Regions from separate parts of the Paenibacillus sp. J2R1T-4 genome, predicted to be linked through region 3. Evidence: riboswitches for the same ligand, from Rfam matches in the RefSeq annotation. Region 3 holds a riboswitch; each other region holds the start of a gene.

Region 1 (3,284 bases), on a different contig from region 3:
CAACGCACGCCTAATTCATTCTCTTGATCGTCTACTGCGTAACCTTTACTCCTCACAGTCGACAATTCTTTAAGAAATGCGGCTTGATCTGTAATTGTGTACGGCGTCTGCGGGGTGAATGGATATCCCTTCAACATTTTCGCCAGAACTTCCTGCTCACGAAACGCGGTCAACACCTTGCCAACCGCACTGCTGTGCAGAGGAACTCTTCGACCGATTCTGGAATATCGGATGGCCGCGAGCTCTCCTTCCACCTTTTCAATATAAACACCCTCTTGTCCGTCAAGAATGACCAGATGCACGGTCTGACCTGTTTGCGCGGACACCTTCTTCAAATAAGGCAGCGAAGCGGTTCTTATATCCATAGAGCCTAGCAGCAGACCGCTCTTCACCAAATAGGTCAGGCCCAAACGGTATTTGCCGCTATCTGCATCTTGATCGATGTAACCGTGCATCTGCAGCGTCTTGAGCAGCGAGTGAACCGTACTCTTATGTAGTCCCATTCGATCGCTAATTTCCGTGATTTTCAGCAGTGGGGTCGCTTCCGTAAACAAATCTACGATCTTAAACGCCCGATCCAGAGCTTGAATAATAGGCATAATGTTATGCGCCTTTCTTGTAAATGTGTTCTATATTATAAAACTCAGTTCTCATAATAATTTTACTGGAGTCTCCAATAAATTACAATACCAATTCTCTTAATTACTGATCAGCTTTACTTTAATTGCAATACAGCAACTAATTCCCTCACGAGTCCACTTTTTGGCTTCTATCTCAACTATAATTGCTTTTCTGCAACTAAATTGGCCCCAACCACCCCGTATGCTCTAATTAATTGCTTTAATGCAACTAAATCTACCCAGCACGCTTCAAACTTTTGCAGCAGAACTCCACCATACTAAATAAAGCAGCCTGATGGCTGCTTTATCCTGAATCCAGTTTTATCCGATCGCTACAGTTTTGTACTCCTGGCATGCCAAGCATGTTGACACATCCACACATGTCGGGTTCATCGTCCCTGTGAACTTGGTACAGTAGATGGGTGTTTTGTATTCCACGTTCGGAGAGATCATTAAACAATATGCACAGTTCCCTATTAATTCGATAGTTAACCGATGCAAATCTACTTTTAGCTGTCTTACTTCATCCACAATAACACCCTCCATCTATATATCCTATAGAAAAGACACTGCCCATAGACAGCGTCCTTGAGAGTACGCTTGGGCAACCCGGCTGTCATAGCTTTCGCAGTAGACCCGTGGCTTTGCGACCCTGTCTTTCGAGCAGGTTTGCCTAATTCCTTCCGAAGAACAAATTATAAATCCGTGACTATAGTAACATACATTAAAAATCCGATTAATAGGTACTAGGACCTATAAAATAAAATTCGAGCTCAATAAAGCTTCTGAGCTACAAATCGTAGCCTTACATAATCCATTTTCCAAGATCCGTCACTCCATAGCTTAGCTCGAACTAGATCAGTCGTTTCCTTGTATACTAGCTCAATCTGCTCTGGATTCAACCCTGTGGTAAACACTCCGCAAAACATGTCCAGCCAATGTCTTAAACCGTTCTCACCATCGGTCAATACAGTTGGCCGATCAAAGGTTACGAGATTACGCACGATGAAGCCTTGGGCTTCCAAGATTGTAGCATATTGTCCGGCTGAAGGGAAGAACCATGGATTGCGGGCTGCAGCATCCACGCCATGGCTCCTAAGCACTTGCGACAAAGCATCAACGATGTGCCTTACGTTGCCTTGCGAGCCGAATTCTCCCACGAATCGGCCTCCTGATTCTAAGGCCCCCCATACCCCGCGAATCACATTTGCAGGTTGTCTCATCCAATGCAAGGCCGCATTAGAGAATACAGCACTGTAAGTACCCTCAACATGTAAATTTTCTGCGTCTGCTACATGAAAGGAGAGATGAGGATACTTACTTCTCGCCTTTAAGATCATCTCACTTGAAGAATCTATCCCTGTCACATCTACACCGCTCTCAGCAATTTGTGCGCTCAAATCTCCCGTTCCACAACCCAGATCCAGAATCCGTTCGCCTTGAAGGGGATTCAGCCAATCGATCACACTCCTGCCATATTCCGATACAAAGCCAAGGCTGCCATCGTACAGCTGCGGGTTCCACATATTGGTGTGCTTTTCGTTTTCAGATTGCCTCATTTCATTGTCCTCCTATAATCATTTGTGGTTAAAGAAGTGCTCCTGTATGCCCTCTAACTTGTATTTTGAGCCTTACTCTGTTATAAGTCTAATATATAGAACCTTTAGATATAATAGGTATTTCCTATAGAAGAAATGGAGGTAATAGCTTGATGAACGCTACACCTCATCAGCAAACGATTGCCATCATTATGGCACATCCAGACGATGAAACATTCACTAGCGCAGTAACGATCCACCAAGTTGTGCAACAAGGACATCGGGTTGTGTGTCTTCTAGCTACGAATGGTGAAGCCGGCAAGAGCGGCCGGTTGAAGCCCATGACCAAGGATGAGCTATCCATTAAACGCCGGGAGGAAATGACCAAGGCCGCATCCGTGCTAGGACTTGCCGAAGTTCGATATCTGGGTTATCCGGACGGACGACTAGCCTCTGTTGACCGGAATTTATTACGTGATCAGGTTGCCCAATTCATTCGCGATACTTCAGCCGATATCATCATCACATTTCCCGAGGATGGAATCAGTGGCCATAAGGATCACACGGCCATTCATCATGCCGTCCGCGAAGTTGTGACAGCACGAGAGTGTCCAAGTGTACGCAAGCTGTACTACGCAGCAAGTCCTGTGCTGCTCGCTGCGGGATATCTCCCTTCCATCAGCTATAATGTAATGCCTTATTGGACGGTCAAGAAACAAGCCCTGCTTGCACACGAATCACAGATCTTATCTATAGAGCGTGTCTTCGGTTCCATGGGGGACGAGAGCACCATTCATGAGGGTAAACGCGAGGAGAAGTTTATTCTGGCTTGGGAGAATGGCGTGCCATTTCCGGTCAAAAACGAGTCCAGTCTTACAGAATAGATGATTCGTAAAGCTACATTCTCTATGTCAATCGAGAAGTTACATTCGCAAATGATCTACCAGCGTACAAAGAAGAAAGCCGGGCATACAGCAAAGTCTTGGCGATTAAGTCCAGTTGGCGCGCGGAAGTGCAGGAAGGTGGGCTACAACCGCTGTTGTACTTGAATTCTTTGATTATATTTTTATGGTGAGAATTCAAGTACAAAGGCGGACGCTTTCGCTTTTCCGCTCCACCTCCCCGC
Region 2 (3,284 bases), on a different contig from region 3:
CTGGACCGTGCTCATGTTACTATCAGCCTGCTGCTGTAAGGTATTGCGGAATCCAGCGGGTCCAGATGCAAGAGCGCTCGCAGCCTGCTGCTTCTGGGTTCCTAACCAGCTAGTGATTTGACCCGTATATCCTTGCTTCTCTTGATCAGAGATGACGTCTGAATCATTGAATATAGCTGCATTAATGGAATCGAGTACATTCGATGAGGAATCGCCTAAGGCATTATCCCATTGATTGAATGATTGACGAGTCTGATCGACCAAAGCGGTGTAGGCACTAACTGCAGATTGGACTGAGGTCCTATATGCATCTTGTAATTCACTTAGCTTATCACCGGATAATTCCAATAAGCTTCCACGAATACCAGTAGGAACATTCTGCAAACGATTAGTAAGCTGGGTCTGATTCGCTGTAGACCAATCCGTTACCCACTTATCGAAATCCTGCAGATCCTGCTGGGATACAACTCCATCCGCATCGGCCGACAATTGCTGATTAACTCGTTGCAATAGATCACTGGTGTTACCGACGTTATTGTTCCACTCTTGATATACTGCACGCGCAACACCTGAAGCTGCCGTATGCGCTGCAACTTCTGCACGAACGTCAACCCATAGATTATCAGCTAGATTATCTAAAGCCTTGTTCGCTCTGCCTAAAAGCCTTTGTGTAATATCCCGTCCTGAATCGCGTAGTTGGTCTGAAAGGTCATCATATTTAGCCTCTATCCAGTCATTCAGTTGAGTCCGAATACCCGATAAGCCGTCTTCACTAATTTCAGTAGGCGATGCATCAATCAAATTCTTCACACTGTCCAGATATTGGCCACCAGCTGATAGCAGGGAATCTCTCCAGTCTCTGAAGATCTGTCTTGCCTCAGAAGAAGGGGTCGGGCGTTCCGGACGATCTGGACGATCTGGACCATCTGGGCCATCTGGATCGTCCGGGCGATCTGGATCGTCTGGTCTGTCTGGTCGATCTGGGCGATCTGGTCGATCTGGTCGATCTGGTCGATCCGGTCTGTCTGGGCGATCTGGTCGATCTGGACGATCTGGACGATCCGGTCTGTCCGGGCGGTCCGGACGATCCGGACGGTCTGGGCGATCTGGACGATCTGGACGATCTGGACGATCCGGACGATTCGGTTTGTCCGGTCTATCCGCTCTGTCTGGACGGTCTGGGCGATTTGGTTTGTTTGGTTTGTCTGGTCTGTCTGGCCGATCCTGACGGTTTGTTTTGTCCGGTCTGTCTGGGCGATCCGGTCGATCTGGTTTGTCTGGTTTGTCTTGTTTTTCCGGCTTGGCCTTCTGAGCTACAGAGGAAGAAAGCGCAGCTGCTGCTGCTGCTGCATTGCGGTGGCTGCTCTTAATGTATACGGCAGCTAATGTATAGTCCGGTTTGGCAATTGGTGGTGTTTGCGGTCCGTGATGTCGCTTAAGCTTCTCCTTTAGCACTCCATGTGAAATCATATTGGCATTAGAAGAAGCTGAAAATGGGGATGACGATGAGGGCAAAATCATTGCGGTTCCTCCTTGAATCAAGTTAAATCATACACGTTACGTAGTTGTCCGGACAAAGAAAAGACCGCCTTTTCAGTCCAGCAAAAAGTACGGTCGGTTGCATCACTGACTCCTCATGTCCCAGATGCCCAATTACAAGACATGAATCATAGTCCCCGATATGTTATTGCTTCTATATTATCACGATCAACCCGGTACTTACCAGCCTATTTTTGGTAAAATAGACCTAAAATAAAAGTTTTACAAAACTATAAAATGGTTCTATTTAACTACTCCTTGATCATAATGGAGTTAGCTGCTGTAGTGCTGCGATTCACATTTTCTTCCGTGCTAACCGCATCATTCATTTTGATCGTGATCGTATATGTTATGTTGTTCCGATTGAATACGTACTCTGTCTGTGTATAAGGGGCTTTCTTCAAGTTATAACGGATGGATACTTTCTTGCCTTCACCTGAATAGGTGGAATCATCAGTAATCTCATACGTAAACTCCTTGTCGTTCTCGTTGCTCTTCTTATGTCCCTCTTCGAGCTTCTTGACAACATCCTCAACAGTCGATTTATCATTTGCTTCTACAGATACCATACCGCCGTAGAAGGTAAAAGCCATCCTTGGACTATCCTTCGTGATAAAATCGCTATAAGAATACCAGGTTTCTGGAATTTGAATGGAATATTTGAACTTCTCATTCGTATATTTGATTGTTTTGTTTTTATCTGTTATGTCATCTTCATCCTGGATAAAACCCAGGTTCGTATTCATATCTTCTTTGTTCACTTTTATAGATTTGATAATTCCTGCGATAAGTTTGGTTACTTCCTCATCATCAGCATCATTCTTGAAGCCTACATTAATCTCGTATTTATACTTGTCCTTGATCAAATAAATTCTTTCTTCAGATTCCCACTCGTCGCCGCCCATCTTCGAAGCCAATCGAACCTTTCTGATCACAACACCGTCTGTAGTAAATTCTTCCCAATCACCGATCTGCCGGTAGTCTGCAACAAACCGATCTTTGAATTGCTGCTCTTCACGGACCGTCCAGTCTGCCAAAGTCTCTCCAGAGGAAGCTGATGTGACATACACTTCTACATGCTGGTCATAATCTTCATTTGAATAAGAAAGCTCGCTGGTATATTCATTTCCTGACCAACCGGAAGGAAGCTCGAAGGATAAGCCGTATTCATTCGTAAATACAGCATCTCCGTCCTTATAAATCGAGATATCCTTAAGTGAGGCATCTTTGGCGTCAAAGCTCAAGGTAAAGCTATCCAACAAATCATTATAGAAATTATGCTTCACCTTGTTCTTGTAATTCTCTTCGTTCTCCACGATCAGAGTTATGTAATAGATTTTGTCACCCTTCAAGAAAGCACGGACTTGGTAATAGTTTTTACTGTTCGATTGGCCTACCAGTTTGGCATATGAGTACGGCTTTTGCTCAATATATCGCTTCTCAAGAACCGAATCATCGAAGTCATTAGTCAACTTGCGCAGCAATCCCTTTACGGATAAATCTTCACTTTGCTCCTCATCAACCGAGATACTGATCATGAACTCCCCTTTGGCATCACCGAAGATCACACGATCCCCTTCATCAGTCTGCATGCTCTTCACAAGCCCGGCGGGATACTTCATCGACCATCCATAATGGCTGTCCCCGATATGAGTTTTGCCTTGGTCATTGTCAATATAAGATCCATCGGAATCCTGCGTCCACTGGGATGCAGACTCTGTATCTTCTTCTAATACTACACTGCG
Region 3 (3,284 bases):
CCGTTATAAGACGTTGATTATACTGGAAAAGTTTCACTTGAAAAAAAAGGTGCCAGCCTTATAGAGTAAGGGGCACCGTTCGCTATTTGTACATTCCAAAAAGCGCCATCAGGAATACTCGAGCTTATTTGACGTGTAACGTTCCGAGCTCTTCGCCCATACTAACCTTGGAACCGACCTGCAGGTCCTGGCGAGGAGTCATAATACCTGACTCTGTCAAGAGCACTACTGTTGATCCGAACTCGAAGTAGGCCAAGTCGCCTCCACGTTCTAGCTGATCCGTCAGGTCTTCGGTATATCGGATACTGCTCACATTCATAGCGCCTACTTTTACCACCGCTAACTCGCCATACTCATGCTCGATATAGGTAATTAAACGTTCATTGCGGCTAAGTACACGCTTCATCTGCGTCAGACCGAAATCGTTGACGGGATACACTTTGCCTGGGACATGCTCCTTCTCCACGATAACTCCAGCTGCAGGAGAATGGATGCGGTGATAGTCGGTCGGGCTCAAATACAACACAAAGTAATAGCCATTCTTATAATTGACTTGACGAGGAGAGCGATTGAGCAGCTCATCAATGGTATAGTCCTGCCCTTTCACGTTAAGCAATTGGCCAGAATCAATACGTCCCATCCCCGTAATAAGTGCATCAACAGGGCTGACAAGTGAATCGGGGTGCTCGTGAATCGGGCGTAGCCCGGGTTTAAGCTTCCTTGTGAAAAATTCATTAAGCGATCTGTATTCATGTACTGCTTTTTCCGCATCTTCTGTTCGAATACCATATAGTTTGGCGAAGCGGGGGATGAAGACGCGGCTTGCACTCGATTGTGCAAAAGCACCCGTAATACTGGAGATCCATTTTCGTGAGGAAAGCTCAGTTAACAATCGGAAAAAGGGTCGATTCATGAAAAGGGGTCACCTGACTCTTTCGTAATCGGTAAACTGCGTCAGCCTAATATTGACACAGAAAGCAGTCTAAATCAATAGATAGCAACATGAAAAGCGACCTTGACTGGGCCGCTTGAATGATTAGTGTTCCGTATCTGGATTGGAATCGAGCTGTAACTGAAACAGACGTTCCGTCTTTTTGTATTCTTGACAGGAGAGGCAGGTTGCAGCGTTAATGCTGATAGGAGTGGAGCAGCCTGCGTACTTGATGCACTGGATAGGTGTTTTGTCATCGGGATCGGGGAACACTTCTACACAGTAACGGCAATTGGATATAAGATCCTTGGTTACCAATAACATCAATCGTTTTAAACGAGTTAATTCTTCCATCAAGTCGCTCCTCACAAACAGGCATGATCATAAATACAATCGCTGCCGGGGGCAACGACTGACGCCTATGAGCAGCCCGGCTATCGTGGAGCAAGGTGTCGAGTAGACGACCTTCTGCCCTGTAGATCCGTGGATTTGCGTCACCGCCTTTCGGCCGGTTTTGCCATTTATCAATATTCACGAAACGTTAGAATTATAGTACCATATGAAAAGTCAATTTGTCACTAATTGACAATTAGGACGAATGCAAAGTGTTGTAATTGACAAAATGGAAATGCATGTTAAGATAAATGTGTCACTAGGGGAGCCTGATAAGGCTGAGACTGGATGCTTGCATCCTAGACCCTTTGAACCTGATCTGGTTTGTACCAGCGTAGGGAAGTGGGACGTACTCATTCGAATGAATATCGAATAGTCATCCACCCTCTGCGAGGGTGGATTTTTTGTGTTCCACCCCAATAATCTAATGGAAGAAGAAGGAGTGAGAGTTCATGTTCAAATCTTTGAAGCTGACTGATATTCTGGTCACGGTGGTCATTGCGGTTGTATTCGCGATTGTGTACAAATTGTGGTCCCCTCTGTACTATGCTGTGAAGCCGTGGGGGTTCCAGTTGGATCAGCTCATCTACCCGATGTGGTTCATGGCGGCAACTGTAGCATTTCTTATTATTCGGAAGCCTGGTGTTGCACTTATTGCTGAGCTTGCTGCTGCATCCGGTGAATTCGTAACGGGTTCGGAGTGGGGCGTGTCCGTTTTTATGGCAGGAATTCTGCAAGGACTTTTCGCAGAACTTGTATTTGCTGCTTTTCGGTATAAGAAACATTCGCTTGCTGTTGCTTCGTTAGCTGGTGTGGGAGCATCGGTCGGATCTCTGCTGATGGATTTGTACTACAATTATATTGACGATCTATCGCTCTGGAATGTAACGATTCTTCTGGGTTCTCGTATGATAGGTTCGGTCATCATATGTGGTGTATTCGCCTACTACTTAGTAAAAGCATTGGAAGCAACAGGTGTGACGAATCTGGTTCGCCCGCCAAGCAAAGCGGATTATGATCTGCTTAACCGGCCATGAGTGAAGCCGCGGCAGTCGCGAAGCTGAGACTTGCTTTTCCTGGAGGGCAATCATTGTTATTCCGTGATCTCGATTTGTCCGTCCGTTGCGGGGAGAAAGTATTGCTTCTTGGTCCTAGCGGCTGCGGGAAATCAACGTTACTCCAGGTGTTGACAGGAATTATTCCGAATTCAGTTGAGATGCCCATCAAGAGTGAACGGCAACTGATTCCGCAGTCGTGGGGTTTTGTATTTCAAGATCCTGATACCCAATTTTGTATGCCTTATGTGGACGAAGAGCTAGCTTTTGTCTTGGAAAATCTGCAAGTGCCGCGAGAGAAGATGGCATCCAGGATTGCAGAGCTTCTATCTCGAGTCGGATTGAGTCTGGAATCCATTCATACCCCGATCCAAGAGCTGTCCCAGGGAATGAAGCAGAGGTTGGCGATCGCTTGTGTGTTGGCATTGGAGCCAGAAGTATGGTTCGTGGATGAACCGACGGCTTTGCTCGATGATGTCGGCACGAAGCAGGTGTGGGATACGCTGAAGGAAGCAACGATCGGGAAGACTTTGATTATCGTCGAACATAAAATTGATGAGATAGCCGAATTCGTAGACAGGGTCGTCGTGCTGGATGCTCAAGCGACAATAGTTGCGGATGGCCCAACACAAGATGTCTTCTCCGAGATGAGGAATCGATTAACTGCAGAAGGAATCTGGATTCCTGGTATATGGAAGGATTACCTTCAGGGCGAACGTTACCGACAGCTAATGGAGGGCAAGAAGGTTGAATCGGCTTCTCCCGAGCATGAATTGCTGACGCTCAGCAATTGGACCGTTCTGCGCGGTAAGCGGGAAAAGCTGTTCGTACAAGACGTGCAAGTGCATGCTGGCGAGTGGATCTCTATCATCGGGGCGAACGGAGCGGGGAAGAGCACGATGTTA

What was found. A riboswitch is a leader RNA that binds a small molecule or an ion and turns the genes downstream of it on or off. The one in region 3 is predicted to bind cyclic di-GMP.
Region 1: linked by a shared signal. The riboswitch ahead of AC58QD_RS22645 (hypothetical protein) and the one ahead of AC58QD_RS23500 (hypothetical protein) in region 3 are both predicted to bind cyclic di-GMP.
Region 2: linked by a shared signal. The riboswitch ahead of AC58QD_RS18895 (hypothetical protein) and the one ahead of AC58QD_RS23500 (hypothetical protein) in region 3 are both predicted to bind cyclic di-GMP.

The regions. Positions count from the first base shown of each region.
Region 1 is NZ_JCAUBA010000015.1:77,048-80,331, forward strand. It holds gene AC58QD_RS22640 (IclR family transcriptional regulator) at 1-599, opposite strand, end outside; gene AC58QD_RS22645 (hypothetical protein) at 942-1,151, opposite strand; cyclic di-GMP riboswitch class I at 1,221-1,304, opposite strand; gene AC58QD_RS22650 (class I SAM-dependent methyltransferase) at 1,394-2,179, opposite strand; gene AC58QD_RS22655 (PIG-L deacetylase family protein) at 2,332-3,042, shown strand.
Region 2 is NZ_JCAUBA010000011.1:95,423-98,706, forward strand. It holds gene AC58QD_RS18895 (hypothetical protein) at 1-1,521, opposite strand, end outside; cyclic di-GMP riboswitch class II at 1,604-1,687, opposite strand; gene AC58QD_RS18900 (S1C family serine protease) at 1,791-3,284, opposite strand, start outside.
Region 3 is NZ_JCAUBA010000016.1:117,183-120,466, reverse strand. It holds gene asd (archaetidylserine decarboxylase) at 125-913, opposite strand; gene AC58QD_RS23500 (hypothetical protein) at 1,037-1,285, opposite strand; cyclic di-GMP riboswitch class I at 1,353-1,460, opposite strand; TPP riboswitch at 1,576-1,682, shown strand; gene AC58QD_RS23495 (ECF transporter S component) at 1,777-2,361, shown strand; gene AC58QD_RS23490 (ABC transporter ATP-binding protein) at 2,415-3,284, shown strand, end outside.